3 regions of the Nocardiopsis sp. CNS-639 genome follow, and region 3 is predicted to be linked to each of the others. Evidence: predicted binding sites of a transcription regulator. Region 3 holds the regulator's gene; each other region holds the start of a gene.
The links. Region 3 encodes LexA, which represses DNA repair genes until DNA is damaged. Its sites were predicted from a motif close to TCGAACANNTGTTCGA; they were not measured.

Region 1 (9,998 bases), on a different contig from region 3:
CGCCCGCCAGGAAGGAGCAGAAGTCCTCGGCCAGGGCCCGGTGTTCCTCGGGCGAGGCCTTGCCCACGCAGGGGGCCACGCACTTGCCGATGTAGCCGAGCAGGCAGGGGCGGCCGCTGTTGCGGGCGCCGCGGAACACCCCCGGGGAGCAGGTGCGCACGGGGAAGACCCGCAGCAGCAGGTCCACGGTCTCGCGGATGGCCCAGGCGTGGGAGTAGGGGCCGAAGTAGCGCACCCCCCTGCGCTTGGCGCCGCGCATGACCTGCACCCGGGGGAACTCCTCTTGGAGGGTGACCGCCAGGTAGGGGTAGCTCTTGTCGTCGCGGTACTTGACGTTGAACCGGGGGTCGTACTGCTTGATCCAGGAGTACTCCAGCTGGAGGGCCTCCACCTCGGTGCCCACGATCGTCCAGTCGACGTCGGCCGCGGTGGAGACCATCTGCTGCGTGCGCGGGTGCAGTCCGGCGAAGTCGCGGAAGTAGGAGGAGAGGCGCGACCGCAGGTTCTTGGCCTTGCCCACGTAGATCACGCGTCCGGAGGAGTCCCGGAACCGGTACACGCCCGGGTCGGTGGGGATGGAACCGGGCGCGGGGCGCAGGTGAGGAGTCGCAGCCATGGTCCCATTGTGGTAGGTCGGGGGGACATACGGCCAACCGAGCCCCGTACGCCCCGTGCGTGGCACGTCTCACCCCGCCGCCCCTCCCCCGCGCGCCCCACCCGCCCCGCGGGCGCCGCACGCGCCCGCGTCCCTCGGGCGCGGGTAAGCGAAACGTCACGATTGGGTATCCGCATGCTCTAGGTTGGGCGGGTACACAGGAACTTCCCGACATCGACGACAAGAGGGGGCCCTTCGTCGTGAGCCTGCCCCAATGGATCACGGTCGGCGTCACCGTCATGGTCGCGGTGCTGCTGGTCTTCGCCGTGCGCTGGGTGCTCAAGCACAAGCTGGGCAAAGCCTGGCGGGTGTCCCAGCACGTGGTCCACCGCACGACCTACACCAGTTACGGCGCGGCCGCGGTGGTCGGCGCGAACCTGTCGCTGCCCAGCCCCGCCAACGTGGACTGGGGCACGTACCAGGCCATCGACCACGCGATGAGCATCCTCATGATCGCGACGCTGACGGGCCTGGGCGTCAGCCTGGCCTACGCGGTCACGGACATGGTGCTGGCCCGGCTGTCGGTCGCCAACGGCGACGCCGACCGCAAGGCGCGGCGCATCCAGACCCAGGTGCGGCTGCTGCGCCGGGTGATCACCTCGATCATCGTGGTGCTGGCGGTCGCCGCCATCCTGTTCACCTTCGACGAGGTCCGCGCGCTCGGCGCCGGGCTGCTGGCATCCGCGGGCATCATCGGCATCGTGGCCGGTGTGGCGGCCCAGTCCACACTGGCCAACCTGTTCGCCGGGCTCCAGCTGGCCTTCAGCGACGCCCTGCGCATCGGCGACGTGGTCGTGGTCGAGGGCGAGTGGGGCCGGGTCGAGGAGCTGAGCCTGGTCAACGTCACCATCAAGATCTGGGACGAGCGCCGCCTGGTGGTCCCGGTCGCCAACTTCACCACGACCAGCTTCGAGAACTGGACCAAGCAGGGCACGGCGATCACCGCCAAGGTGGTGTTCCCGCTGGACTGGGAGGTGCCGATCGAGGAGATGCGCGAGGAGACCGGGCGCCTGATCACCCGCAGCGACCACTGGGACGGGCGCAGCTGGTCCTGCCAGGTCGTGGACATCGCCCCGAGCGGCGAGGTGCTGGTGCGGGTGGTGGCCACCGCCGCCGACACCGGGCACCAGTGGGACATCGCCTGCGAGATCCGCGAGCACCTCATCGGCTGGCTGGTCGAGAACTACCCCGAGTCCCTGCCGCGCCACCGCGCCCAGTTCCTGGCCTCCGAGGACGCGGACGAGGCCGCCTACGCCGCCCAGTTCCCCACCTCGGCGTTCCGGCGCCACGAGCCCAACGGCGTCAGCGGCCCGCCCGGGGGCGACCCCGGCGAGGCCTGAGCCCGACCGGTTCACACACGCGACGGCGCCCGGAGCGGAAGATCCGCTCCGGGCGCCGTGGTGTCGCGGCGGGCGGGTCCGTGGGCTCCTCGCTCCGGCCCGCCCGCCGGCCCCTTTCAGGAGGAGGGGCCCTGGAGGATGATGTCGGTGCCCTCGACGGTGACCTCGAACGGCTCCAGCGGCTCCTGGGCCGGCCCCACCAGCGCCTCCCCGGTGGAGATGTCGAACTCGCTGCCGTGGCACAGGCACCGGATGACCTCGTCCACCTCCTGGACGGTGCAGCCCGCGTGCGTGCACGAGGCGCCGAAGGCCCGGTACTGGCCCGCCTCGGGCTGGGTCACGACCAGTTTGCTGTTGCTGAAGACCGCTCCCGCGCCCTCGGGGACGTCGGTGGTCTGGCCGACCACCTGGCCGTACCGGACCTCCTGCGGCTTGGGCTCCTGTCCGCCGCAGGCGCTCACGGCCGTGACGGCCGCGGCCGTCCCCGCCGTCCCGAGCAGTCGGCGCCTGCTCATCCCGCACCCGCACGTCCTCTTACCGGCCACGACGAAACGCTCCTCACCTGCGCCGAAATATCACTACACAATGTAGTAGGTACGGCGGGGTGCCCGGGTTCCGGGGTGCGCGCGATAACCCTCAGGCCCGCGGCGGATACGGGTGCGCCTTCGGGGGTTGCGGGCCCGCCGCGGCCACGTCGAGCACCACGGTGCCAGCGATCCGGTCGTGCAGCCCCTGCCGGTTGGGCCGGTTCCAGGCGGCCATCCCGCCGGTGAGCAGCGCCGTCACCGCCACCAGGAACCACCAGAACCAGACGGCGCTGAAGAACAGGAAGAACAGCAGGAAGGGCAGGGCCAGCAGCGCGGCGCGCACCGTCAGGGCGGCGAGCGGCAGGGCGCCCAGGCTGCCGTTCCCGGCCTGGGGCGCGACCCTGAGTCCGACGCGGCGCTTGCCCAGCGTCTGCTGCCAGCGGGAGAGGGCGAGGGTCTCATAGCCCGCGTAGAGCAGGAAGAAGGTCACCGACAGGAAGAACGGGTAGCGGTCGCCGATGCCGGTGGTGTCGCCGGAGCCGACCGCCTGGACGCCCACCCAGGCCAGGGAGAGCACGAGCGCCAGCAGCAGCGCGGGCAGGGCGACCAGGAGCAGGTCGATGCCGCGCGCGTACGCCCGCGTACGCCAGGCGGCCAGCGGGTAGAGCCGCTCCACGGGTTCGGCGTCCGGGGCGGCGTCCGGGGCGCCGGAGCGGTCGCCGTCGTGGAAGCCGGGGGTCTCCCCGTGTCCGGGGTGGGACGGGAGCCGCTGGGTTTCCGGAGGCGTCGGCCCGCCGCGGTCCGGTCGGGGAGGGACGTTCATGGGCGGGCCAACCTCCAGGGCGGTTCGTCGGAGTCGCGCGGGGGCCGGGCGCGGACGCGGCGCCCGGGGCGGGGATCGCCGGGCGGGACGCGGATACGTTCGACTCTACTCAGGTGAGACATGTGTCGCGAACCCGCCAACCCGACGTGGCCGTAGGCAGCGCAGCGCCCCGCCCCACGGGGACCGGGACGGGGCGCGGCGGTGCCGTCGGGCGCGGGCTCAGAGCATCTTGGCCAGGAAACGCCCGGTGTAGGACTCGGCCACCGCGGCGACCTCCTCCGGGGTTCCCTGCGCGACCACGGTGCCGCCGCCGGAGCCGCCCTCGGGGCCCATGTCGATGACGTGGTCGGCCGTCTTGATGACGTCGAGGTTGTGCTCGATGACGATCACCGTGTTGCCGGTGTCGGTCAGCCGGTTGAGCACGCCCAGCAGCTTGCGGATGTCCTCGAAGTGCAGGCCGGTCGTGGGCTCGTCGAGCACGTACACCGTCCGCCCGGTGGAGCGGCGCTGGAGCTCGGCGGCGAGCTTGACCCGCTGCGCCTCACCGCCCGACAGCGTCGTGGCGGGCTGGCCCAGCCGCACGTAGCCCAGGCCGACGTCGGCCAGGGTCTGGAGGTGGCGGCGGATGGCGTTGATCGGCTCGAAGAACTCCAGGGCCTCCGAGATCGGCATGTTGAGGACCTCGGAGATGTTCTTGCCCTTGTAGCGGACCTGGAGGGTCTCCCGGTTGTACCGGGCGCCGTGGCACACCTCGCAGGGCACGTAGACGTCGGGCAGGAACTGCATCTCGATCTTGAGCGTGCCGTCGCCGGAGCAGGCCTCGCAGCGGCCGCCCTTGACGTTGAAGGAGAACCGGCCCGGCTGGTAGCCGCGCGTCTTGGCGTCGGTGGTCTGCGCGAACAGCTTGCGGATGTGGTCGAAGACCCCCGAGTAGGTGGCCGGGTTGGAGCGCGGGGTCCGCCCGATGGGGCTCTGGTCCACGTGCACGACCTTGTCGACCTTGTTCGTGCCGTTGACCCGCAGGTGGCGGCCGGGCACGTCGCGCGCCCCGTTGAGCTCCTTGGCCAGCGCCTTGTAGAGGATCTCGTTGACCAGGGTGGACTTGCCCGAGCCGGACACGCCGGTGACGGCGGTGAACACGCCCAGCGGGAAGGCGACGTCGACCCCGTGGAGGTTGTTCTCGCGCGCTCCCCGGACCACCAGCTCGTGCCCTCGGGTGAGGGGGCGGCGCTCCACGGGCACCTCGATGCCGCGCTTGCCGGACAGGTACTCGCCGGTGAGCGAGTCCTCGGAGGTGAGCAGCTCGTCCACGATCCCCGAGACCACGACGTGGCCGCCGTGCTCACCCGCGCCGGGGCCGATGTCCACGACCCAGTCGGCGGCGCGGATGGTGTCCTCGTCGTGCTCGACGACGATGAGCGTGTTGCCGATGTCGCGCAGGCGCTGGAGGGTCTCCAGCAGGCGCGCGTTGTCGCGCTGGTGCAGGCCGATGGAGGGCTCGTCCAGCACGTACAGCACGCCCACCAGGCCGGAGCCGATCTGGGTGGCCAGGCGGATGCGCTGGGCCTCCCCGCCCGAGAGCGAACCCGAGGAGCGCGCCAGGCTCAGGTAGTCCAGTCCGACGTCGAGCAGGAAGCCGAGCCGGGCGTTGATCTCCTTGAGCACCTGGGCGGCGATGACCGCGTCGCGCTCGGAGAGCGTGAGCGCGGCCAGGAAGGCCGCGCTGTCGCTGAGCGGCATCTGGGCCACCTCGGCGATGGACTTGCCGCCCACGGTCACCGCGAGCACGACCGGCTTGAGGCGGGTGCCCTCGCAGGTCGGGCAGGGCACGGTGCGCATGTACCCCTCCAGCCGTTCGCGGCCGTAGTCGCTCTCGGTCTCGGAGTGGCGGCGCTTGACCCAGGGGATGACGCCCTCGAACTCGGTGTAGTAGGAGCGGTTGCGCCCGTACCTGTTGCGGTAGCTGACGTGGACCTGGGTGTCGTGCCCCTCCAGCAGGGCCTTGCGCGCGCGGCGCGGCAGCCGCTCCCAGGGGGTGTCCAGGTCGAAGCCGATCGCCTCGCCCACCGCCTTGAGGATGCGCTCCCAGTAGCCGCTGTTGGGCCCGCCGGACCAGGGGCCGATGGCGCCCTCGGCCAGCGTCCTCTCGGGGTCGGGGACCAGGAGTTCGGGGTCGACCTCCATGCGGGTGCCCAGGCCCGAGCACTCGGCGCAGGCGCCGTAGGGGGCGTTGAAGGAGAAGGAGCGCGGTTCGAGCTGTTCGAAGGACAGGTCGTCGTAGGGGCAGTACAGGTGCTCGGAGAAGACCTTCTCGCGGTCGGGGTCCCCGGCCTCCACGTCCACGAAGTCCAGGATGATGGTGCCCCCGGCCAGCTTGAGCGCCGTCTCCACCGAGTCGGTCAGGCGCCCGCGGGAGGAGGGCTTGACGCTGAGGCGGTCCACGACCACGGCGATGTCGTGCTTGTCGTAGCGGCCCAGCTTGGGCGCCTCGTCCAGGCGCACGGCCTGCCCGTCCACCACCGCGCGGGTGTAGCCCTTGGACTGCAGGTCCTTGAAGAGCTCGACGTACTCGCCCTTGCGTCCGCGCACGACGGGGGCCAGCACCTGGAAGCGGGTGCCCTCCTCCATCTCCAGGACGCGGTCCACGATCTGCTGCGGGGTCTGGCGGGCGATCTCGCGGTGGCACTCGGGACAGTGCGGGACGCCGATGCGCGCCCACAGCAGCCGCAGGTAGTCGTAGACCTCGGTGATGGTGCCGACGGTGGAGCGGGGGTTGCGGCTGGTGGACTTCTGGTCGATGGACACCGCCGGGGACAGGCCCTCGATGAAGTCCACGTCCGGCTTGTCCATCTGCCCCAGGAACTGGCGGGCGTAGGCCGACAGCGACTCCACGTAGCGCCGCTGGCCCTCGGCGAAGATCGTGTCGAAGGCCAGCGACGACTTGCCCGAACCGGACAGGCCGGTGAACACGATCATGGAGTCGCGCGGCAGGTCCAGCGAGACGTCCTTGAGGTTGTGCTCCCGGGCTCCCCGGACTACCAGTTGTTCGACCATCGAGTGAGACATCCTTCGGCTCTGGCGCACAGGACGCGGACCCCGTCGCGTGACGTCGGCTGACCCGTGTGGAACTTCGCGTGCGGCGGTCGGGGCCTCCCGGAGACCGCCCGGGCCCCGGAGACGGGCCGCTGAGGAGAGGGGGGAGGACGCTCGCCTCTCCCGCCCGTCCAGCCTAACGACCGCCGACGACGGTTTCTTCCACCTCACAGAACAAGGTGGCACCCCGGCGCCGGAGCGCTCAGGGTGCCACCACTATAGACGAACAGCTGTTCGAATCCGGCCGTTTCCCGGAATGTCCTCGACGCGCCCGCGGGCCCGCCGTCCGCTCAGGAGCGGTCCGCCGGGGAGTCGACGGAGGGGTCGCGCTCGGTCTTGAGCTCGGGGTTCTTGCGCTCGTCGGCGCGGGACTTGATCAGGCTGCCGACGATGGTGATGGTCATGATGCCCAGGATGACGGTCAGCGACAGGCCGATGCCGACCTCGGGCACGTGCACGCCGTTCTCGTGCAGGGCGTGCAGGATCATCTTGACGCCGATGAAGACCATGATCGCCGACAGGCCCCAGCTGATGTAGGCCAGGCGGTCCATCAGACCGGCCAGCAGGAAGTACAGCTGGCGCAGGCCCAGCAGGGCGAAGGCGTTGGCGGTGAAGACGATGTAGGCGTCCTGGGTCAGACCGAAGATCGCCGGGATGGAGTCGACGGCGAAGACCAGGTCGATCATGCCGATCGCGACGATGACCAGCAGCATCGGCGTGATGTGGCGGCGGCCGTCGAGCTTCACGGTGAGCTTGGCGCCGTGGTAGTCGTCGGTCACCGGCCAGAAGCGCTTGAGGAGGCGGACCACCGGGGTCTGGGTGAAGTCCTTCTCCTCCTCGTCGCCCTTCATGTGGTCGCGGACGATCTTGTAACCGGTGTAGATCAGGAAGGCGCCGAAGAGGTAGAAGACCTCGCTCCAGGCGTTGATGACCTGGGCGCCCAGGACGATGAAGATACCGCGCATGACCAGCGCGATGACGATGCCGACGAGCAGGACCTCGTGCTGGTACTTCTTGGGCACCGCGAAGGAGCCCATCAGGAGGTAGAACACGAAGAGGTTGTCGATGCTCAGGCTCTTCTCGGTGACGAACCCGGCGAAGTACTCGGCGCCCGCGGCGCCTCCGCCGAAGTACCAGACACCGAAGCCGAAGATGATGGCGATGCCGATGTAGAAGGCCGCCCACCAGGCGGCCTGCTTCATGCCGAACTCCTGGGGGCCCTTCGTCTTGCTCCAGGGATGGTCAACGATGATGAGGTCGACCACCAGGATGGCGACCATGGCGCCGATGGTGGCAGCCCACAACCACAAGGGAACGTTCACGGACGGTCTCTCCTCCGGTCAGTGCGCGCGAGCGGTGTGCACGCACGTCGAACCACCGGAGGTCTCTCCCGCTCGCAGCGAAGCGCTGCGAACCGGCGGCACCGGGAGGACGACTTTGTCCGCCGTGATGACGACACCGCCGCGACAGGGATACTCCCCTCACGTGTCAGGCCAGGATACCGGTGCCACACCGTGGGCGGCACACACCGGACCGTAGTCCAGGATGACATCTCCACCCCCGCGAGGTGAAGTCCCGGTGGAGGTGGCATCGACCGCACCCCGGGGACAGGTCCACCCAACCCCGGGGCCATCCCGCCCCTCGCGCCCCACGTCACCGCCGCAGCACCGCCTTGTACACGCCCGCGGCGGCCTCCACCGCGTCCTCCTCGCTCGGCAGCGCCTTGGCCGCCTCGCGCGAGCGCGCCCGCAGGTCCTCGGCCAGCGCCGGGTCGTCCAGCACCCGGCCCACGGCGGCGGCGAAGGCCGCGGGATCCCCCGGCGGCACCATCAGCACCGTCCCCGAGTACAGGTCCGGGATGCCGCCGACCCGTGTGGAGACCACCGGCAGCCCCGCGCGCAGCGCCTCCATGATCACCAGCGAGGGCCCCTCCCACTGGCTGGTCAGGCAGAACACGTCCGCCGCCGCCAGCAGGTCCGCCACGTCCGCGCGGTGCCCCAGCATGCGCACGTCCGCGCGCATCTCCGCGGCCGTGTCGTGCAGCTGCCCCCACAGGGGCCCGTCCCCGGCGATCGCCACCACCGGTTCGGGGCGGCGGTCGGCGATGGCAGGCGCCGCCGCCAGGAGCATGTCCAACCCCTTCTGCTCGGCCAGGCGGGCGACGGTCAGCAGCAGCGGCCGCTCCGGCAGCACCGCCAGGTCGGCCCGGGTGGCCTCGCGCCCGTTCACCGGAGCGCCGGTCTCGGGAGCGGCCACCACCGCCAGCCGCGCGTCGCGCGCCCCGACCGAGCGCAGCCTGCGCACCAGGTCGCCCGACACCCCCAGCACCACGTCCGCCCGGTGCGCCACGATCCGCTCCAGCACCGGGTAGGCCGCCGACAGCGCCCCCCGCACCAGCGGCGGCGCGTTGTGCGCGGTCACCACCAGCGGAGAGGCGCCGGCCAGCGCGCACAGGGCCCCGGCCCGCAGCCCGTGCGCGTGGACCACGTCCGCGCCCCGGGTCAGGGCACGCAGGCGCAGCACCGCGCCGGGATCGCCCGCGGAGGGCGCCGCTCCGATGCCGACCGGGGAGAAGCGCATGCCCTCCGAGGTGAAGCCGAACTCGCGCTCGGCGGAGGCCGGGCCCAGCACCGCCACCCGGTGGCCGCGCGCGGCCAGGCCCGCGCCCAGCGAGCGCACGTGGCGACCCACCCCTCCACTGCTGGTACCGATGACCAGCGCGATCCTGGCGTTCAACGCCTCTCCCTCCTGCGTTCGAGTACGGTCCCGACCCGGTCGGCGACGGCACGCACCGCCGGACGGTCCACCACCGCCGCGACGGCCGCGTAGACGGCCAGCGCCGCCGTCCCCGCCACCGCGGCCGCCGCCACCGTCTGCCACACGCCGTCCGCGGGCAGGGCCGCGGCCACCGCGCGCCCCGCGGTCCACCCGACCACACCGCCCAGCGCCGCGGCCAGTACCGAGCGCGCCACACCCGTCAGGGCCGCGCGCCCGTGCGTGCGCGCCACCGCTACGCACAGCAGGACCGCGGCCAGGCTCAGGCCGACCGTGCTGGCCGCGCCCAGCCCGGCGATGGACCAGCCCTGCGGCAACAACCACACCAACACCCCAGCACACAACATCACCACCAGCCACCCCACCACCTGGGCCGTGGCGGCCAGGCGCCCGTGATGCGAGGCGTACAGGGCCCGGCTGAGCAGGGCCACCAGCCCGAAGCCCACCACCCCGGGAGCGTAGGCGAGCAGGGCGCGCTCCAGGGTCAGCGGATCGTGCTGGGCGAAGACCAGGGCCACCGGGGCCGCGGCGGCGGCCAGGGCGGTGCCCACCCCCGCGGTGACCACCACGCAGGCGCGGGCGCCGCCCGCCACCAGGGAGGCGTACCCCGGCCGGTCGTGTTCGGCGTGCGCGACCGCCAGGGCGGTGAACGCGCTGGTGGCGATGGGCACCGCGATCACCCCGTAGGGCAGGGTGAACAGGGCCCAGGCGTAGGTGTGGAGCACGGCCGCGCCCGCGCCGCCGCCCCGGTTGGCCAGGGCCACGAACAGCAGCAGGCACAGCTG
Region 2 (9,998 bases), on a different contig from region 3:
CACAGGCGGTCCGGGCCCTGGAACGCGACCTGGGAAGCGACCTCTTCCACCGCATCGGCCGCCGCGTGGTGCTGACCGGGGCGGGACGCGCGCTGGTCGAGCCCGCCCGAGAGGCGGTGCGCGCCCTGGACCTGGCCCGCTCGGCGGTCGAGTCGGTGCGGGAGCTGCGCGGCGGACGGGTGGACGTGGCCGTGCTGCCCACCCAGGCGATCGAGCCGCTGACCGGCCTGGTGGCGGGCTTCACCCGGCGCCACCCGGAGGTGTCGGTGTCGGTCCGCAGCGCGCTGACCACGCGCGACGCCGTGGAGATGGTGCGCACCGGCGCCTGCGAACTCGGTGTGGTGGCCACCTCCGAGCCCTTCGCGCGGACGGGGGTGCGCGCCCATCCGCTGGTGCGCCAGAGCTTCGTGCTGCTCGCCCCGCCCGACGGGCCCTTCACCGCGGGGGAACCCGTGCGCGCCGAGCGGTTGGAGGGGCAGCGGTTGATCGTGGGACAGCACGGTTCGGGCATGCGCCGGTTCGTCGACGAACTGGTCGCGAACGGCCTGGACGCCCGGGTCGCCGTGGAGAGCGAGCACAGGGTGTCCCTCCTGCCGCTGGTGCTGGGCGGAGCCGGGATCGCGGTGGTCACCGACGCCTGGCGGGACCTGGCCGAGCGGGCCGGGGCGCTGGTGCTGGACCTGGAGCCCACCGGCCACCTGTACGTGTCCCTGGTCAGCAGGAGGGGGCCGCTCACCGCGGCGGCGGAGGCGTTCGTGGCCCACGCGGTGGACTGGTCCGCGGGGGCGGACCCGGGCCCGACGGACGAACCCGGGACCGACGTCCTCACCGGGGGTTCGGGCTGATCAGCTCTTGGGGGTCCGACGGGTTGAGGCTGCCCGGCCCGAAATCCGGCGCGTCGACCCCGAAGCCGTGTCGGCGCGGTACCGCCACCGCGTCGTCCAGGGACTCGCGGTCGGTGGTGGAGCCGCGATCACCCACGCTGTTCGGACTGAGGCTGTGGTACAGCTTCCTCCCGTCGTCGTTGCAGACGAACAGGACCGCGTTCCCGGGGACGTCCACGCGCGGGCGCTCAGCCGACCATGTCGAAGGCGGAGACCACCCTGGTCGGGCGCAGCCGCACCGCGAGCTCGCCGGGCACGCCGTTGCGCCGCCCGAACTCCTCGGCCCGCTCGGGCCCCATGTAGCGGCGGGCGATCGCGGTGGCGGTGCGCACCAGCTCGTCGGGGTCCTCGGACACGACGGCCTCGCCCTGCACCTGCACGAAGGCGTACGGCGGTTCGGGCAGGTCCACGGTGAGCGCCACCCTGGGGTCGCGCGCGATGGACCGGCCCTTCGCGGTGGAGGCGCCGGTGTTGAAGACGATGTCGCCGTCCTCGACGACGAACCACACCGGTGCCGCCAGCGGCCGTCCGTCCGAGGCGGTGTAGGCGAGCATCCCGGTACGGGTGCCCTGGAGCAGGAAGTCGCGGACCCGGGGGTCGGAGAGAGAAGTCACGGCCCCACGCTAGTGCGCGGGTCCCGGTCCCTCCAGGAGGACGCGGCGCCGGGGTGCCCGCGTGTCGGCGCGATCCCGCGTATCGGTACGATCCGCGCAACACGGACGTCCGCCGCGGGCGGTCGGACACGGGAGAGGGATGCCATGGGCGGGGTCGTGCCGGAGGACGGGACGTGGCGGATCGGCGCCCGTGAGGGCGTCGCGCTCTCGGCGCGCTGGTGGAAGTGGGTGTGGTCGGCGCCGGAGGGGTGCGATCCGGTCCGTGATGCCACCGGCGAGCACGCGGCCCGCAACCAGCCGGACGACCTGTGGTTCCTCGCCGGTACCTACGGGGGCAGGGTCGTGCGCCGGTGCGAGGTGCCCACGGGACGCCCCCTGTTCTTCCCGGTGTTCAACATGCAGTTCCCCTTCGAGTACTCCAGGGAGCCGATGGCCATGCCGGTCGCGCGCGCCGACGCGCACCTCAACGGCGTCGCGCTGCCGCTGGAGGAGTTCCAGGGGGTGTTCCGCAGCCCCCTGTGGGTCCGCAGGCACAGCTGGGGGCTGTGGGGCGCGGTCTCGCCCCTGAGCCCCGGCGGGTACGTGCTGGAGATCAGGGCGGACGACGGGCAGGGCTTCCGGGTGGACACCACCTACCACCTGACCGTCGTCTAGGCGCGCGGGACGGCGCGACGAGGGCCGCGCCACGACGGTCGGCCCCGCCGCCCGCCGGAGCGGACCTCGATGGGGTGGTCAGGCACGGGACGGAACGCGGGCGTCGGCGCGGGTCGGCCCCGAGAACACCGCCTCCAGGGGCAGCCCCAGCTCCTCGCCGACGGCCTCGGCGGGGGAGTCGGGCGCGGGGGCGAGCACGGGCCGCGCCGCCAGCAGGGCGCGGGCCAGGCGCTCCTGCCGGTCCAGGCGCGCCGCGGCGTCCGCCAGGGCCGCGCCCGTCACGGCGGCGCCCGGCCCGCTGGGCGCCGGGGCCGGCGCGGGGACCGGTTCCAGGCCGGACCCGTCCGGCGAGGTGTAGCCCGTGCACCAGCGCAGCCGCCCGCCCGCCCGCGCGGGGGCGTCGGCGTGCGTGACCACCAGCGAGTCCACCCCTCCGGTGGCGGCGAGCGCGTACCGGTGCGCCACCGCGTCGAAGTGCCCGACCCGGAACGCCCCCTGCCACGGGTGCGCGCCGTTGTGCGCCTCGGCCAGCACCGCGCCCAGTTCCGGGTCCTCGGCCACGAGCGGGCCCGCGCCGTGCCGGGTGGTGTAGGTGCGCACCACACCGATCCGGCGGGCGTCGTCGGGGCGCCCGGCCTCGGCCATGAGCGCGAGCGGGTTCGCGGTGGTCGTGGTGGACCAGGTGGTGTAGGGGTGGAACCCGTGCCACTCGTCCAGCAGCACCCCCTGCGCCCCCTCGAACACCACGGGGGAGCGGTCGAGCAGCCGGGGCAGGTAATCCTCGTCCACCAGCCGCACCCGCCGCGCGAAGGCCAGGTAGGCCTCCACGCACTCCTCGACGTCCGGCTCGGTCTCGGGCCGGGACCCGGCGCCGGGGCTCGGGGCCGCGCTGGACCCTGCTGCCGCGCCGGAGGCCGCCGCCGGCCCGGTTCCGGCTGCGGTGACCCCGGCACCGGGGCCGGGGGCCGCGTCCGGGGGCTCCAGGGAGCGGCGCACCGCGTGCAGGTGGTCGGCCAGGCGGCGCAGCTTGCGGCGCAGCGCGTCCGGCCGCGCGCAGTCACCGGCGGTGGGCGCGTCCTCGGGGCGGGCCAGGGCGTAGGCCACGGTCTCGCCCACCCCCATCCCGCAGGAGCCGTGCCGGGCCTCGCCCCGCGCCCGCTCCCGCGCCTGGTTGGCCGCCCGGTGCCACGGCGTGCTGATCAGCGCCCGGCGGTCCACGGTGACCAGCGCGAACGGGTCGGCCACGCCGAGCGAGGCCAGGTGCCCGGCCTCGGCGGCCAGGGCGAAGGGGTCCACCACCATCAGCCGCGACAGGTGCGTGGGCACCGGGCCGCCGGGGGCCAGCGTGCCCGCACCGAACTGGGCGAACGTGTGGTGGCGGCCGTCGGGGGTCACCACGTTGTGCGCGGCCTGGGCGCCACCGTTGGCGCGCACGACGGCGCCGAAGCGCCGCCGCGCGCACAGCAGGTCGACCGTCACGCCCTTGCCCGCGTCGCCGAACCCCAGGTCGACGACGACGGCGTTCCCGTCGGCCCACGGGGCGATCGCGCCGGTCACAGCCGGTCCACCCCGCCCGTGTCGGCCGGGCCGCCGAGCCCGATCGGGGCGTCGGCCACGACCACGGAGCCGCGGCTCTCGGACAGCGTCCGCAGCGCCCTGCCCACCGCCTCGCCCGCGTCTGAGCCCGCCTCGGCCAGGTCGGCCAGGCCCTTCTCCAGGTCGATGGCCTCCTCTGCGAGTCCGACGGTGACCGCGATGGTCTCCGACACCGCGTCGAGGTCGTCCAGGTAGATGACGTTCTGGCCCAGCTGGGTGTCCCAGAAGCCGCGCACCTTGTCGTTGTGGTAGTGGCCGCTTCCGGTCGGCATGATGAAGTACACCTCGAAGCTGCGCCGCAGCTCGGCCAGGATCCGCGGGAAGGGGATGTCCTCGGTGAGGTCGTCGCCGATCACCTCGCGCACCTCCCGCGCCTTGACCGCCCCGTAGGCCATCTCGTCGCCGATGATGAAGAGGTGGCCGCGCCGTCCGCGCTTCTCCAGGCAGTCCATGGAGGTGTGCCTGGCCATGAAGTACATGGCCAGCTCGTAGGACTCCATCACCTGGCCGCCACCGCCGCCCTCCAGCAGGATGTTGCCCAGGTCGTCCTCCAGTTCGTTGCCGGACTCGAACTGCCCCACCTGGAGCGGGGCCCGGTCGCACGTGGCGTCGCCGATCGCGCCGAAGAGGATCTGCGGGTCCTGCACGTACCCCTTGCGCAGCAGCAGGCCGAACAGGTCGGGCAGCTTGGTCTGGAGTACGCGCGGCACGTTGCGCATGGACCCGGTGACGTCGAAGAGCACCGAGATGGCCAGCGACTCGGGGTGTTCGGCGGAGTCGCGGCTCTCGCGCACGTCCACCCCGTGGGGGTCGAGGCTGTCGTGGACCCGCCAGGCACTGCGCGGGGTCGAGGCGAGCACGTCGTCGGTGTAGCCGAAGCTGCTGGAGCCGACGGAGGCGTTGTAGGCCTGACGCGCGTGGTAGGCGTCGGTGGACCAGTTGCTGCTTCCCATGGGGTTCTCCTCGGGAGATGGGGTGGGCGGATGGGGCCGCCGGGGTCGGGGGCGGGGAATGCGCGGGGGACGGTGGTCGGGGAGGGGGTTCAGACCCCGGCGGCCGGTGCCGGGTCCGGCATGGTGAAGGGGCGGAACCGGCGCGGCCCGTAGAGGCGTTCCAGCACGTCGTCCAGTTCGCAGAGCAGGGCGAACCCGTCGCGGGGCCGCCGCTCGGGGGCGGGCAGGGTGCAGCCGCGCGCGAAGGAACGCAGCTGCGGGGGCAGGCGGCCCGCGGTGACGTACTCCACGCACCGGGTCGCCATGTGGATGTCGGTCTGGGCCAGCGCGGGGCGGCGGGTGGCCACCTCGGGCGGGTAGAAGTCCGCGCGTCCGGGCACCATCGCCGGGATGTGCGGCGCGGTGCGCGGGGCGTGCGCCGTCACCGAGTAGCACCAGTCGACCAGGACCAGGCCGTGCTCGGCCGGGTGGATCATCACGTGCTCGGGCACGACCGCGCCGTGCACGACCCCCGCCAGGGCGGCGTTGCCGACGGCGACCAGCAGCCGCCGCCACATCCACGCCGCGTCGCGCGGGTCGACGCCGTCGGGGTGGGCGCGGCGCACCTCGGCCAGCGTGTGGAAGCCGTGCAGCCGCCCCAGGACGTTGGCCCGCCGCTCCACGCCGGTGGCGGCGTCGCGGTGCTTGAAGGACTCCACCAGTTCGGGGACGAAGGCCCGGTAGCGCTCGTGGCCGTGCTCCCGGATGCGGCGCAGCGCGGTCGCCTCGGCCTCCAGTAGGTCGTTGTCACGGGGTGCGCGGGGCAGTTTGAGCACCGCGTCGCGCCACTCCGGCGCCCGGTAGCGCACCGGGTGCAGGTCGGAGACGTCTCCGCGGGCCAGCCGCTCCCGGCCGATCCGGTAGGTGTGCGCGCCGGTGGCCAGGGTGAGGTCGTCCAGGCGCAGGTCGCCCGCGGCCATCGCCCGGTACAGGTCCCACAGCTCCGAGAGCCGGGCGAAGGGGCCGGTGCCGCTTCCGTGCGGCGCCGTGTCGGGGTGCAGCGCGCGGGCCAGCTCGCGGTGGCGGGCCGTGGCCGCCGGGGGCACGCCGCCGTCCTCGGGCAGCGGGCCGAACAGTTCCACGGGGTCGCCCGCCAGGGCGACCTGGCGCTCGGCGTCCTCGAAGGCGGGGCCGGTGGCCGTCATCGGGCTCCTCTCGGGGGTCACTGCGTGCTCCGCAGCAGGGGAGGGTGCAGCAGGGCGGCGCCGCCCGCGCGGTAGAGCCGGGCGCGCCGTCCGCCGCCCGCGCCGCCGCGCTCGGCGAGTTCCCCGGTGTCCTCCACGAACCCGGGGGCGGCGAGGATCTTGCGGTGGAAGTTGGCCGCGTGCAGGGACTGGCCCCACACGGCCTCGTACACCTCGCGCAACGCCGTGATGGTGAAGGCGGGCGGCAGGAAGGCCGTGGCCAGCGGGGTGTACTCCAGCTTGGAGCGGGCGCGCTCGACGGCGTCGGCCAGGACGCGGCCGTGGTCGAAGGCCAGGTCGAGTCCGGCGCGGGCGCCGTCTCCGTGGCCGAGGTCGCGCCAGGGGATCCAGGCGGCCTCCTCGGTGTCCCGGCCGGTGTGCGGGTCGGGCAGGTCGGGGGCCAGCAGGACGTAGGCGACCGAGAAGACGCGCATGCGCGGATCCCGGTCCCGGGCGCCGTAGGTGCCCAGCTGCTCCAGGTGCAGCTCGGTGGGCAGCAGGGTCTTCTCCGAGAGCACGCGCAGGGCGGCGTCGGGCAGGTCGGGGTCGGCGGGGCCGTCCGGTCCGTCCTGGGCGCGGACGAACCCGCCCGGCAGCGCCCACCAGCCGCGCTGGGGGTGCGCGGCGCGCCGGGTCAGCAGCACGTGCGGCACGCCCGACCGGATGGTGAGGGCGACGACGTCGACGGTGACCGCGACCGGGGCGAACGCGTGCGGGTCGTAGTCGGCGAGGAACCGGCTCTCGCCCTCCTCGTCGCGCGGGTCGGCCACGTGCGCCTCCAGTTGTTCTCATATCGAGTATTTCTCGAACTGAGAGCAACTTAGCACGCGTTCGGCGTCCCGTCCATCCCTTTCCTCCGGAAGCGCGAGGGCGGCGCGCGGACCCGGGCCGTGCGGGCGTGCTCGGGCGGGCGGCTACGCTCGCGTCGGGGCGGCCCGCGGCCGCGGCGGGTTTCCGGCCCGCCGGGTGTCCCCGGGGGCCGACACGCCCGGGTGGACCGGAGGCGGACGTCGTCGCCCGCCGCTAGCATGTGGGCGAACGGACGTTCGAGAGGGCAAGGGTGAGGCGCGTGCGCGTGTTGGGGATCGACCCCGGGCTGACCCGGTGCGGTGTCGCCGCCGTCGAGGGCGCCATCGGCCGACCGCTCACCCTGCTCGGAGCCGACGCCGTGCGCACCAGTCCCGACACCGACCTGCCCCACCGGCTCGTGGGGATCGAGCGCGGCATCGAGGAGTGGCTGGACCGCTACCAGCCCGACGCCGTCGCCGTCGAGCGCGTCTTCGCCCAGCACAACCTCAGCACCGTCATGGGCACCGCCCAGGCCAGCGGCATCGCCCTGGTCTGCGCCGCCCGCCGCGGCCTGCCCGTGGCCATGCACACCCCCAGTGAGGCCAAGGCCGCCATCACCGGCAACGGCCGCGCCGACAAGGCGCAGGTCGGCACGATGGTGGCGCGTATCCTCGGACTCGACGGACCCCCCAAGCCCGCCGACGCGGCCGACGCCGTCGCCCTGGCCATCTGCCACATCTGGCGCGGCGGGGCCCAGGCCCGCGTCGCCCAGGCCCAGCAGGACTTCGCCCGCAAGGTGGAGCTGGCCCGCCGCACCCGCGGCCGCTAGCGCCCCGCCCCCAGGAAGGAGAGGGGCACCGTCCCCGGTGCCCACACCAGATGATCGCGTTCCTCACCGGCCGGGTGGCCGCACGCGGCGCGGGCACCGCCGTCATCGACGTCGGCGGGGTCGGCATGACCGTGCAGTGCACGCCCTCCGCGCTCTCGCGCCTGCACGTGGGCGAGACCGGGACCGTGGCCACCAGCCTCGTCGTGCGCGAGGAGTCCCTGACCCTGTTCGGGTTCGCCGACGACGACGAGAAGCACCTGTTCGAGCAGCTCCAGACCGCCTCCGGTGTCGGTCCCCGACTGGCCCTGGCCATGCTCTCCGTCCACAGCCCCTCCAGCCTGCGCCACGCCGTGTCCACCGAGGACACCACCGCCCTCACCCGCGTGCCCGGCATCGGCAAGAAGGGCGCCCAGCGCATCGTCCTGGAACTGCGCGGCAAGCTCGACGCGCCCGTGCTCACCGACGGCACCCTGCCCGGGTCCGAAGCCGCCGGGAGCGGCAGCGAGCCCAACGGCGCCTGGCGCGGACAGGTGGTCTCCGGCCTGGTCAACCTCGGCTGGTCGGCCAAGGACGCCGAGGCCGCCGCCTCCGCCGTGGCGGCCGAGGCCGAGCACACCGACGACGTCGCCGTCCTGCTGCGCAGCGCCCTGCGCAGGCTCAGCCGGGCCTAGGAAGGAGGAAACCCCGTGTACGACTTCCACGAGGAGGACCCCCGGGGCTCGGCCCCCGGCGGGCCCCCGCCCTACGAGCGCGACGCGGTCTCGCCCGACGCGGGCACGGACGAGCGCCAGATCGAGGGCGCCCTGCGCCCCCGCGCCCTGGACGAGTTCGTCGGCCAGGAACGCGTGCGCGAACAGCTCTCCCTGGTGCTGCACAGCGCCAAGCGGCGCAACCGGGCGCCCGACCACATCCTCATGTCCGGCGGCCCGGGCCTGGGCAAGACCACCCTGGCCATGATCATCGCCGCCGAGATGGGGGCCCCGCTGCGCATCACCTCGGGCCCGGCCATCGAGCGCTCCGGGGACCTGGCCGCGGTGCTCTCCACCCTCCAGGAGGGCGAGGTGCTCTTCCTGGACGAGATCCACCGCATGGCCCGCCCCGCCGAGGAGATGCTCTACGTCGCGATGGAGGACTTCCGGGTCGACGTCGTGGTCGGCAAGGGCCCCGGCGCCACCGCCATCCCGCTGGACATCGCGCCGTTCACCCTGGTCGGTGCCACCACCCGCGCGGGCATGCTGCCCGCGCCCCTGCGCGACCGCTTCGGGTTCACCGCGCACATGGACTTCTACACCCCCCAGGAACTGGAGCTGATCCTCCAGCGCTCGGCGGGCCTGCTCGGCGCGCCCCTGGACGCGGACGCGGCCGTGGAGATCGCCGGGCGCTCGCGCGGCACCCCCCGGATCGCCAACCGGCTGCTGCGCCGGGTGCGCGACTACGCCGAGGTGCGCGGGGACGGGCGGCTGTCGCTGGACACCGCCCGCGCCGCCCTCGACCTCTACGAGGTGGACGAACTGGGCATGGACCGCCTGGACCGCGCCATCCTCGACGTGCTCATGAGGAGGTTCCGCGGCGGCCCTGTCGGCCTGTCCACGCTGGCGGTGTCGGTGGGGGAGGAGGCCGAGACGGTGGAGACCGTGGCCGAGCCCTTCCTGGTCCGCTCCGGCTTCCTGGCCCGCACCCCGCGCGGCCGGGTGGCCACCCCGCAGGCCTGGGCGCACATGGGGCTCACCCCGCCGCCGGACGCGGCCTTCGGCGCGGCGGCGGCCAACGGCGGCGCCACCGGTAACCCCGCCCCCGCGGGCAACACGGGTCACAACGGTGCGGCGAGTCCCTGACCAGTGCGTCTGACACGGCGCCCCGGTCCGGGCACAATGGGTTCCGGCCGCGCGGATCGGGGGCGAACCGTTAACGCTCCGATCTCATCCGGTGGGACAGCGGTGACCCACGCCACGTAAGCTGGGACGAAACAGCCGAGACGGGGCACGACTCCGTACGTGTCGTTGGACACCGGTGGAACGAGTCGGCCCTCTGGCGCGTTGTACGTGCCGGACAGGTCCGGACCACGCGGTTCGTGCCGACGCGAAGAAGGTGGCCGTCGCGGTGTCCGATCCGACAGCCGTCGGCCACACGAAGAAACCTCAGGAAGGACGCCCCCGTGCAGGGCCTTTACCACCTCGCTGCCCAAGGAGAGCCCACGGGCGGACTCCTCAGCATGCTGTTCCCGTTCCTGCTGATCCTTCTGGTGTTCTGGCTGCTGTTCTGGCGCCCGGCCCAGAAGCGCCGCCAGCAGGAGATGCAGATGCACAACGCCCTGGTCCCCGGTGTCGAGGTGATGACCAAGGCCGGCATCTTCGCCACCGTCGTCGAGATCCACGAGCAGGACGTCCTGCTGGAGATCGCGCCCGGGACCCGCATCCGCATGCTCAAGGCCGGTGTCGGGGAGGTCGTCACCCCGG
Region 3 (9,998 bases):
ACGTCGAAGGTGTCGTCCTCGCGCAGGAACTTCAGCAGGTTGATCGAGGCCAGGTTGCAGGACGAGTCGTCCAAATGGAGGTATTCCGAACATGGGTTACTTGCACTGATACGTCCGCTTTCGGGCGTGGTGTGCCAGTCCTGGATCGTGCCGTCGTACTGGATGCCCGGGTCCGCGCACTCCCAGGCGGCCCTGGCCATGCGCTGGAACAGCTCCTTGGCGTCCACCGTGGCGACGACCCCGCCGGTGGTGCGGGAGGTCAGGCCGAAGTCGGAGCCGCTCTCCACGGCGCGCATGAACGCGTCGGAGACCCGCACGGAGTTGTTGGCGTTCTGGTACTGGACGCTGAACATGTCGTCGCCGCCGAGGTCGACGTCGAACCCGGCGTCGCGCAGGGCACGGATCTTGTGCTCCTCGCGGGCCTTGGTCTCGACGAAGTCCTCGATGTCGGGGTGGTCGACGTCCAGCACGACCATCTTGGCGGCCCGGCGGGTGGCGCCGCCGGACTTGATGGTCCCGGCCGAGGCGTCGGCGCCGCGCATGAAGGAGACGGGGCCTGACGCGGTCCCGCCGGAGGAGAGCAGTTCCCTGCTGGAGCGGATGCGCGACAGGTTCACACCCGCGCCGGACCCGCCCTTGAAGATGATCCCCTCCTCCTTGTACCAGTCCAGGATCGACTCCATGGTGTCGTCCACGGACAGGATGAAACACGCGCTGACCTGCTGCGCGGAGGTGGTGCCGACGTTGAACCACACCGGGGAGTTGAAGCTGAACAGCTGGTGGGCGAGGGCGTGCTTGAGCTCGTGGTCGAAGACCTCGGCGTCCTCGGCGGAGGCGAAGTAGCCGTGTTCGCGGCCGGTCTCGGTGTAGACGCCGACGACGCGGTCGATGAGCTGTTTGAGGCTCCACTCGCGTTCGGGGGTGCCCACCGCGCCGCGGAAGTACTTGCTCGTCACGATCTGGGTGGCGTTCATCGACCAGGAGGAGGGGAACTCCACCCCGCGCTGCTCGAAGTTGACCGTGCCGTCGCGCCAGTTGGTCATGACGACGTCGCGGCGCTCCCACTCCAGGGAGTCGTAGGGGTGCGTGCCCGGGGTGGTGAAGACGCGTCTCACCCTGATCCCCTTGCGGTTGCCCTTGCCCTTGCGTCCGGCCGGACCGCTGGTGGTCTCCGTCATCGCCGGGTCTCCCCTCACTCGTGGGCACGGTCACCGACCGTGCCCGGCGTCCTTGTTCCGGGGGTGGTGTGGCCCCGCACGCGGTCGGGGTGCGGCCGCGAGGGGCGCTATCCCGTGGCGGCGCCGCTCCGGCCGCCGGCCCCGGCGCCCCCGTCGGTCTCGGCCTCGCGGTCCTGGCGCAGGCTGGCGATCTCGGCCTCGAAGTCGGAGAGGCTCTCGAAGCCCCGGTAGACGCTGGCGAAGTGCAGGTAGGCGACCTCGTCCAGGTCGCGCATCGGCCCCAGGATGGCCAGGCCGATCTCGTGGGCCGGTACCTCGGCCAGGCCGCGGCCGCGGATCTCCTCCTCGACCTGCTGGCCGAGCTTGGCCAGGGCGTCCTCGGAGACGGGGCGGCCCTGGCAGGCCCGGCGCACCCCGGCGATGATCTTGGTCCTGCTGAAGGGCTCGGTGACCCCCGAGCGCTTGGCCACCATCAGCAGGACGGTCTCCTGGGTGGTGAACCTGCGCTCGCAGACAGGGCAGGACCGGCGGCGTCGGATGGCCGCGCCGTCGTCGGTGGACCTGCTGTCGATCACCCGGGTGTCCGGATGGCGGCAGAACGGACAGTGCACCCTGGTTCACCTGCTTCTCTCACCGAACGACAACGCTTAGGTACCACTAAACCACAACTTCTGGGCAATCGCCCCTGTCGCCACACCAGATGTTGTGGTCGAACCTAGACTTCTTCCTGACCCGCCGCAACCCTGGCACGGGCGTGTCACGGACACGGCCGAACGGCCGCGCGGCATCGCGGTCCGCGGCGGCGGGATGGGCGGGGAGGTCGGCGCGGGCGGATCGCTGCGGGGGCGGCCCGGCACCGCGCTCAAGGATAGCGTCGCCGCCCGGAGCCCCCGCGCCCCGGCGGCGGGCGTCGGAATCCCGGCGTCGCGGGGATTTCGGTCGAGCCTGCGCTCCGGGATAAGACCCCCGCGCCTGGCCGGAACCGCTGTCACGGACACGCGTTCGCGCATTCCGGGGACAACAGCGCGTGAACGCGTGTACACACGTAAGTGCAGGCCGGAAATTGTCCGCGAATACGCGCGACGGCAATTGTCCCCAGCCTCGAACGCTTGTTTGATATCACCGTGTGCAACGACTAAAGTTGACCTTGATTTCACACCGGTTTCGCCATCACGTGGACCCCCAGGTCGGCACGGTCGCGGACCGGGGGTGGCCAGTCACACAAGCAGGCCCTGACCGAACCGAATGCCGAGGAGGCCCGGCCGTGCCGGAGGAGAATCCCGGAACCGCAGACACCGCCACCGTTCTCGCACCAACGGAGAACACGGGCGGGTCCACGCCCGAAGCCCCCAAACTCACCGCGCGCCAGCAGAGCGTGCTGAACTGCATCCAGCGCTATGTCCGGGAGCGGGGTTTCCCCCCGTCGATAAGGGAAATCGGGGAAGCGGTCGGCCTGTCCAGCCCGTCCAGCGTGGCGCACCAGCTCAAGGTCCTCCAGCGCAAGGGTTACCTGCACCGCGACCAGAACCGGCCGCGCGCGGTGGAGCTGCGCACGCCCGGTCGCGCCTCGGGGCGGACCCTGGTGCCCGAGGACATCGACCTCTCGCGCGCCGCCGCCGTGCCGCTGGTCGGCCGGATCGCCGCCGGTGGTCCGATCCTGGCCGAGGAGTCGGTGGAGGACGTGCTCGCCCTGCCGCGTCAGCTGGTGGGCGAGGGGCGCCTGTTCATGCTCACCGTGGTCGGCGACTCGATGACCGACGCCGCCATCACCGACGGTGACATGGTGGTGGTGCGCCAGCAGCAGGACGCCAACAACGGCGACATCGTGGCGGCGCTGCTCGACGAGGAGGCGACCGTCAAGGTGCTGCGCCGCGAGGAGGGCGGCCACGTGTGGCTGATGCCGCGCAACGAGGCCTACGAGCCGATCAACGGCGACGACGCCACCATCCTCGGCAAGGTGGTCGCGGTCATGCGCCGTGTCTGAGGTCCCCGCGTACCCGCGTCTCCGGTCCCTCTCCCCTCGGAGGGATCGGGGGCGCTTCCCCCTGTGGACGACGCGGGGCCGGCCGGCACGGGCCGCTAGGCTGAGGAGGTGTTCACACGTGCCTCCTCCCCCGCCGTCCGCTGGCGCACCGCACTGCTCGGTGCGGCGAGCGCCGTCCTGTTGACCGCCTCCTGCGCCCCCGCCGACGACGGGGCCGCCGAGGCGCCGGGGGTCGGCGGCGTCGAGCGCGAGGTGGCCTTCGAGGGCGGCGGGCACGAGGTGTCCGGCACCTTCCGGATGCCCCAGGACGTCTCCGGCACCGTTCCGGGCGCGCTCATCATCTCCGGCAGCGGTCCCACCGACCGCGACGGCAACAGCTCCGTGCGCCCCAACGCCAACACCAACCAGAACCTGTCCCGGGTGCTCGCCGAGGTGGGGGTGGCCTCGCTGCGCTACGACAAGTACGGCAGCGGTCCGGACTTCGAGACGCCGGACCCCGGCGGCGAGGTCGTGCCGGTGGACCCGGTGATCTTCGACGAGCAGGTCGCGGCCGCCTACGAGGAGCTCGTCTCCCAGCCCGAGGTGGACCCCGAACGGGTGGTCGTCGTCGGGCACAGCGAGGGCGCCCTGTACGCGCTGCGCGCCCACGATCTCATCGGCGCGGAGCACCCCTCCCCCGCGCTCGTGCTGGCCGCGCCTCCCGGTACGCGCTACCTCGACCTGATCGACCGCCAGCTCACCGAGCAGGCGCGTGCCGTCGAGGCCTCGGGCCAGGTGGAGGAGGGGCAGGTGGTCCAGCTCCTCTCGGACTCCCGCGCCGGACGGGCCGCGATCAGGTCCGGGCGTGCGCTCAGCGAGGTGGAGATGCCCAGCGGGGGTGTGCTGGGCGTCTACACCCCGGTCAACGAGGACTTCCTGGCCTACATGGACGCCTTCGACCCCGTCGACCTGGCGGAGGACCTGCCCGGGGGCACCCCGGTGCTGGTGCTGTGGGGGGAGCGGGACGCGCAGGTGTCCCGGCAGGACGTGGACCGGCTGATGACCGGTCTGGAGGGCGCGGGACGGGTGGACGTCCCCGACACCGACCACATCTTCCGCCGCTACCGGGACGAGCCCGGGGCCACGGTCCTGGACGAACAGCGCCCCTTCGCCGAGGAGGTCGCGCCCGCGCTGGAGGAGTTCCTGGGCACGGCCTGGTAGCCGCGCCGGAGCCTCACTCGGGGATGGAGTCCGGCAGCGCCTCGGTCACGGACAGCGCGAACTCCTCGGCGCCCGCGACCATGCGCTCCCGGTCGCCCGGGTTCTGCGCGTCGTAGCTGGCCGCCAGGCTGTAACAGGTCTCCAGGTACAGGTTGGACACCCGGGCGCCGACGCAGGCGACCGTGTACGGGTTCTCCTGGACCCAGGCGACCGCCTCCTCGCCGACGCCTTCCAGCTCCTGCGCGTCGTACTGGGAGGTGGTGGTGCGCAGGTTGTCGGCGGCCGTCGTGACGCCGCCCGGGTCGGGGGCGGCCACGGCCACCAGCGTCGCGGTGGCCGGAACCTGTTCGCCGGGGCCGCCGGGGGTCGCCCACCGGCACTGCCAGCCGGAGCCGAACGCCTCCTGCGGGCCGCCGACCGGTTCCTCGACCTCCAACTCGTGGTCGGGCACCAGTTCGTCCAGCGTCCCGGTCTCGGCGACGGAGCACTCGGGCGAGACCCCGAAGGCGCTCGCCTCCGGGGTGTCGCGCGCCACCACGTACCAGATCGCCCCGGCGGCGAGCACGACCAGCACCAGGGCGGCGGCGACCACGGCGGCGGTGGCGCAGCCCCGGCTCTGCGGTTGGACGGAGGCCACCACCTCGGGCGCGGGCTGCTGGAGGTGGGGCTGCTGCCACGGGGATCCCGGGGGCTGCGGATACTGCCCCTGCGGGGCCGGGTGGGGGTGGTAGACCTGCTGTTGTCCGTGAGGTTGTGGTGCCTGAGACGGCGGAGACTGTTGGTGCCCCTGCGACTGTGGCGAATGTGATTCCAGGGGTCCCTGCTGCCCCTGCGGCTGCCCATGCGTTTGCGGCGTCTGTGGCTGCTCGGAGTCGCCCTGACCGTGCGACTGCTGCGGTTGCGGAGGCTGTTGGTACCCCTGAAGCTGCTGAGGCTGCCCATGCGTCTGCGGTGTCTGCGTCACCTGTGACTGCGTGGGGTCGTGCTGGTGCACGTGGGACTGGGGTGGCTGCTGTTGCCCGTATGACTGTGCCACCTGGGATGGCTGAGGCGACTGCTGTTCTTCGTGCGGCTGCGGAGGTTCCTGTGATCCCTGCGACTGAGGTGCCTCGTGCTCCCGCTGGGACGAAGGTTGCTCGTCTTCCTGCGCTAGCGGAGGTTCCTGGGCCTCCTGCGGCTGAGGCGCCTCATGCGCCCGCTGCCCCTGGGACGGTTGGCTCTCCTGGAACCGCGGTGCCTCGTGCTCCCCCGGGGACTGCGGAGGCTGGTGGGCTTCCTGGGGCTGCTCGGGATCCCGCGGATCGGGGTGCTGGTCGCTCACAGGGCCTCTCCGAGCTGCACGGCGAACTCCACTGCCAGGTCCCGGGCCTCTCCGAAGTCGACCGGCTCGGTGCCGGAGGTCCCCGCGTAGGACACCCGCACCAGCAGGTTGTCGGTGGGGAAGGCCAGTTCGGCGGTACCCGGAGTCTGGCCGCGCCACACCCGGCCCTCCCCGGCGGGCAGTTCCACGGCCTCGCCGCGCACCGGCACCAGGGCGTCGTAGGCCTCCCGCGCCCGCTGGGCGCCGGTGACCGGCTCCTCCCCCGTGGTGTCGGTGAAGCGGGCGGACAGGTCCAGCCGGAGCACCCCCTGCGGCCCCTCGGTCAGACCGGCGGAGGACCACGAGCACGTGGTGCTGTCGCCGTCGGCCAGGGGGCCCTCTTCGGAGGACTCCAGGACCGCGCCGGGCACCAGGCCGGTGACGAGCGCGTCCGAGACCACCGCGCACCCGGGCGCCGCGGCGTGGACGTCGCCGCTCTCGGGCACGCCCGGGTCGTCCCCGGCCAGCCACAGCCCGCCGCCGATCGCCACCGCGGACAGCACCACCGTGCCCGCGCCGATCACGGCCACCCGCGCGAGGGGACCCACCCGGCCACCGCCTCCCTGTCGGTCACCGAGCCGACCGCACACGGGCGGCGGCCGCTGCGCGCGGCCGCCGCCCCTCGTGTGCCTGGTCAGCCGACGACGATGTTCACCAGCTTGGGCGCGCGCACGACCACCTTGCGGATCTGCTTGTCGCCGATGAAGCCCTGTGCCTTCTCCGAGGCCAGGGCCAGCCGCTCCAGCTCCGCCGGGTCGATGTCGGGCGCCACGGACAGCTTGTCACGGACCTTGCTCTGCACCTGCACCACGCAGGTCACCGACTCCTGCACCAGCAGGGCCGGGTCGACCTCGGGCCAGTTGCCGACGGCGACGCTGCCGCTGCGTCCGAGCTTCTCCCAGCCCTCCTCGGCCACGTAGGGCGCGAACAGGGACAGGGAGACGGCCACGGCCTCGGCGGCCTCGCGGACCGCCGGGTCGGCGGCGCCGGGGCCGGAGTCGATGGCCTTGCGGACGGCCGAGACCAGTTCCATGGTGCGGGCGATGGCCACGTTGAACCGGCGGGACTCGACCAGGGCGGTGATCTGGTCGACGGTGCGGTGCGTGGTCCGACGCAGGTCGGTGTCGCCCTTGGCGGGGTCGGTTCCCGGCGCGCTGGCCGCGCCCGCCTCGCTCATCACCCGGTAGGCGCGGTTGAGGAACTTCTGCGCGGCGACGACGGAGACGTCGGCCCAGTCCACGTCCTCCTCGGGCGGGGAGGCGAAGAGCATGGTCAGCCGGACCGCGTCCACGCCGTAGGCGTCGATCTCCTTGCCCAGGTCCACGCCGTTGCCCAGGGACTTGGACATGGCGCGGCCCTGGTTGATGACCTGGCCCTGGTTGGTCAGGCGGCGGAAGGGCTCGGTGAAGGACACCATGCCCATGTCGTACAGGACCTTGGTGAAGAACCGGGCGTACATCAGGTGGAGCGTGGCGTGCTCCTTGCCGCCGATGTAGTGGTCCACCGGCCCCCACTTCTCCACCGCCTCGGTGTCGAAGGGGGCGGTGTCCAGGCGCGGCGAGCAGTAGCGCAGGAAGTACCAGGACGAGTCCACGAAGGTGTCCATGGTGTCGGTGTCGCGCTCGGCGGGGCCGCCGCAGGAGGGGCAGTCGACGTTGACCCACTCGGTGGCCGCGGCCAGGGGCGAGACGCCCTTGGGGGCCAGCTCGGCGCCCTTGAGTTCGGGCAGGGTCACCGGCAGCTGCTCGTCGGGGACGGGCACCTCGCCGCAGGAGGGGCAGTGGATGATCGGGATGGGGGTGCCCCAGTAGCGCTGGCGGGACAGCAGCCAGTCGCGCAGGCGGTAGTTGATCGTGCCCTGTCCAGTGCCGCGCTCGGCCAGGATCTCGATGATGCGCTCGATGGCCTCGGTCTTGGCCAGGCCGTCCAGCGGGCCGGAGTCGCGCAGGACGCCCTCCCCCGCGGTGGCCGTGCCCGTCTCGACGGGGTCGGGTTCGCCGGTTTCCACCACGACCCGGACCGGCAGGTCGAAGGCCAGGGCGAAGTCCAGGTCGCGCTGGTCGTGCGCGGGCACGGCCATGATGGCGCCGTGGCCGTAGTCGGCAAGGACGTAGTCGGCCGCCCACACGGGCATGCGCTCGCCGTTGACGGGGTTGATCGCGTAGCGGCCCAGGAACACGCCGGTCTTGGGGCGCTCAGTGGCCTGGCGCTCGATGTCGGAGAGCTTGGCGACGTCGGCGCGGTAGGCGTCGAAGGCCTCGCGCTGTTCGGGCGCGCACAGCTCGTCGGCCAGGTCGGCGTCGGCGGCCACGACGAAGAAGGTGGCCCCGTAGAGGGTGTCGGGCCGGGTGGTGAAGACGGTGACGGGCTCGTCGCGGTCCTCGATGGCGAAGTGGACGTCGGCTCCGGTGGAGCGGCCGATCCAGTTGCGCTGCATGGCCAGGATCTCGTCCGGCCAGCGGCCGTCGTCGAGCTGGTCCATGTCGTCCAGCAGGCGCTGGGCGTAGTCGGTGATGCGGAAGTACCACTGGTTGAGGCTGCGCCGCACGACGTCGGCTCCGCAACGCTCACACTTGCCCTGCACGACCTGCTCGTTGGCCAGCACGGTCTGGTCCTGGGGGCACCAGTTGACGTGGCCGTCCTTGCGGTAGGCCAGTCCGCGCTCGAAGAAACGGGTGAACAGCCACTGGTTCCAGCGGTAGTACTCGGGGTCGCTGGTGTGCAGGCGTCGCGACCAGTCCACGCTGATGCCGTAGCGCCGGAACGAGGCCGCCTGGGTCTCGATGTTGGCGTAGGTCCACTCGGCGGGGTGGGAGTTGTTCTTGATGGCCGCGTTCTCGGCGGGCAGGCCGAAGGAGTCCCAGCCGACGGGGTGCAGGACGTTGTCGCCGCGCTGGAGGCGGTAGCGGCTGATGACGTCGCCGATGGCGTAGGCCTCCGCGTGGCCCATGTGCAGGTCGCCGGAGGGGTAGGCGAACATGTCGACGATGTAGGAGCGCGGGCGGGTGTCCCCGGGGTCCTCGTCGGCCTGGAACGGAAGCTCAGCGGCCCAGCGCGCCTGCCACTTGTCCTGGAGGGCACGGGCGTCGTAGGTGTCGCCCGTCGTCTGGTCGCCGTCTGCCGCTGTCATCGCCACGTGTTCCTTAGCCGGTTCGGGGTGTACAGCACTCAGGTTAGCGGTTGGCGGGTCGGGGCGCGGACGGGTTCCGCGCAGCCCCGCGCGGGTGCGCCCGGGGGCGGCGGCCGGGGCCCGGAACCGGAGAAGCCCTCCCCCCACTCCGCGCGGGCGGGCCCGGCGTCACCGCCTGTCCCGCTCGGTCACGGGGTCACGGAGAGCGAGGGGGAAGATCGGTGAGATTACGGACTCCTGACCCCTCCACACCGACCAGCCGGTTTGTTACTCTGCCGTCAAAGTGGCGCAGAACACGCGACTCGGGTCACATCATCCCGAATCATCGCGTATCCACTGGACCCATCTGGCTGCGGGAGGCCCCCATGCTCAACCTGTCCGTGCTCCTGGAGGACGGTGCCCGGTCGGCTCCGGAGAAGGAGTGCCTGGTCTTCGGCGACCTGCGCCTGAACTACGCGATCACCAACATGATCGCCAACCAGGTGGCCAACCTGCTGGTCGCGCGCGGGATCAGGCCGGGGGACCGGATCGCGCTGGCCAGTCCGAACGTGCCCTACTTCCCCTTCGTGTACTTCGGCGCGCTCAAGGCGGGCGCGGTGATCGTGCCGCTGAACGTGCTGCTGACCCCGCGCGAGATCGCCTACCACCTGGAGGACTCCGGGGCCAGGGCCCTCTTCGCCTTCACCGGCACGCCGGAGCTCCCGCTGGGCGAGAGGGCCTTCGAGGCCTTCGGCCAGGTGGACTCCTGCGAGTTCTACGTGGACCTGCCCGCCTCCCCGGGTGCCACGGAGTCGACCATCGACGGCGCCGAGACCTTCTGGAAGGCGCTGGAGGGCCAGCCCGGCGAGTTCGAGACGGTGCAGGCCAGCTCCGACGACACCGCGGTCATCATCTACACCAGCGGCACCACCGGCAAGCCCAAGGGCGCCGAGCTGAGCCACCACAACCTGCTGCTGAACGCGGTCGGCTCGTCCAGGCTGGTCGAGCCCCACCCCGACGGCCGCGACGTCGCCCTCGTGGTCCTGCCGCTGTTCCACATCTTCGGCCAGACGGTCATGCTCAACGCGGCCCTGTACCGGCACGGCACGATGGTCCTCATGCCGCGCTTCGACGGCGCCGAGGCGCTCAGACTCATGGAGAAGGAGG

Region 1: uvrA (excinuclease ABC subunit UvrA) is a predicted target of LexA. The motif match lies at 6,661-6,676, and genes of this name have one in related genera.
Region 2: ruvC (crossover junction endodeoxyribonuclease RuvC) is a predicted target of LexA. The motif match lies at 6,959-6,974, and genes of this name have one in related genera.

The regions. Positions count from the first base shown of each region.
Region 1 covers NZ_KB906871.1:20,296-30,293, reverse strand. Annotated here, with positions in the region: gene uvrC (excinuclease ABC subunit UvrC) at 1-616, opposite strand, end outside; gene G011_RS0122815 (mechanosensitive ion channel family protein) at 856-1,995, shown strand; gene G011_RS0122810 (Rieske (2Fe-2S) protein) at 2,112-2,510, opposite strand; gene G011_RS0122805 (RDD family protein) at 2,632-3,345, opposite strand; gene uvrA (excinuclease ABC subunit UvrA) at 3,565-6,399, opposite strand; gene G011_RS0122795 (TerC family protein) at 6,729-7,760, opposite strand; gene G011_RS0122790 (glycosyltransferase family 4 protein) at 8,092-9,174, opposite strand; gene murJ (murein biosynthesis integral membrane protein MurJ) at 9,171-9,998, opposite strand, start outside.
Region 2 covers NZ_KB906854.1:525,330-535,327, forward strand. Annotated here, with positions in the region: gene G011_RS0102100 (LysR family transcriptional regulator) at 1-845, shown strand, start outside; gene G011_RS0102105 (hypothetical protein) at 826-1,062, opposite strand; gene G011_RS0102110 (PPOX class F420-dependent oxidoreductase) at 1,073-1,498, opposite strand; gene G011_RS0102115 (hypothetical protein) at 1,643-2,152, shown strand; gene G011_RS29470 (adenylosuccinate synthetase) at 2,231-3,709, opposite strand; gene G011_RS0102125 (hypothetical protein) at 3,706-4,701, opposite strand; gene G011_RS0102130 (hypothetical protein) at 4,791-5,885, opposite strand; gene G011_RS0102135 (NrtR DNA-binding winged helix domain-containing protein) at 5,903-6,694, opposite strand; gene ruvC (crossover junction endodeoxyribonuclease RuvC) at 6,994-7,542, shown strand; gene ruvA (Holliday junction branch migration protein RuvA) at 7,593-8,213, shown strand; gene ruvB (Holliday junction branch migration DNA helicase RuvB) at 8,229-9,377, shown strand; gene yajC (preprotein translocase subunit YajC) at 9,698-9,998, shown strand, end outside.
Region 3 covers NZ_KB906864.1:78,568-88,565, reverse strand. Annotated here, with positions in the region: gene G011_RS0117630 (vitamin B12-dependent ribonucleotide reductase) at 1-1,178, opposite strand, end outside; gene nrdR (transcriptional regulator NrdR) at 1,286-1,789, opposite strand; gene lexA (transcriptional repressor LexA) at 2,443-3,162, shown strand; gene G011_RS0117615 (S9 family peptidase) at 3,271-4,362, shown strand; gene G011_RS0117610 (hypothetical protein) at 4,376-5,002, opposite strand; gene G011_RS32790 (hypothetical protein) at 5,204-5,332, shown strand; gene G011_RS0117605 (hypothetical protein) at 5,680-6,270, opposite strand; gene leuS (leucine--tRNA ligase) at 6,357-8,852, opposite strand; gene G011_RS0117595 (long-chain fatty acid--CoA ligase) at 9,218-9,998, shown strand, end outside.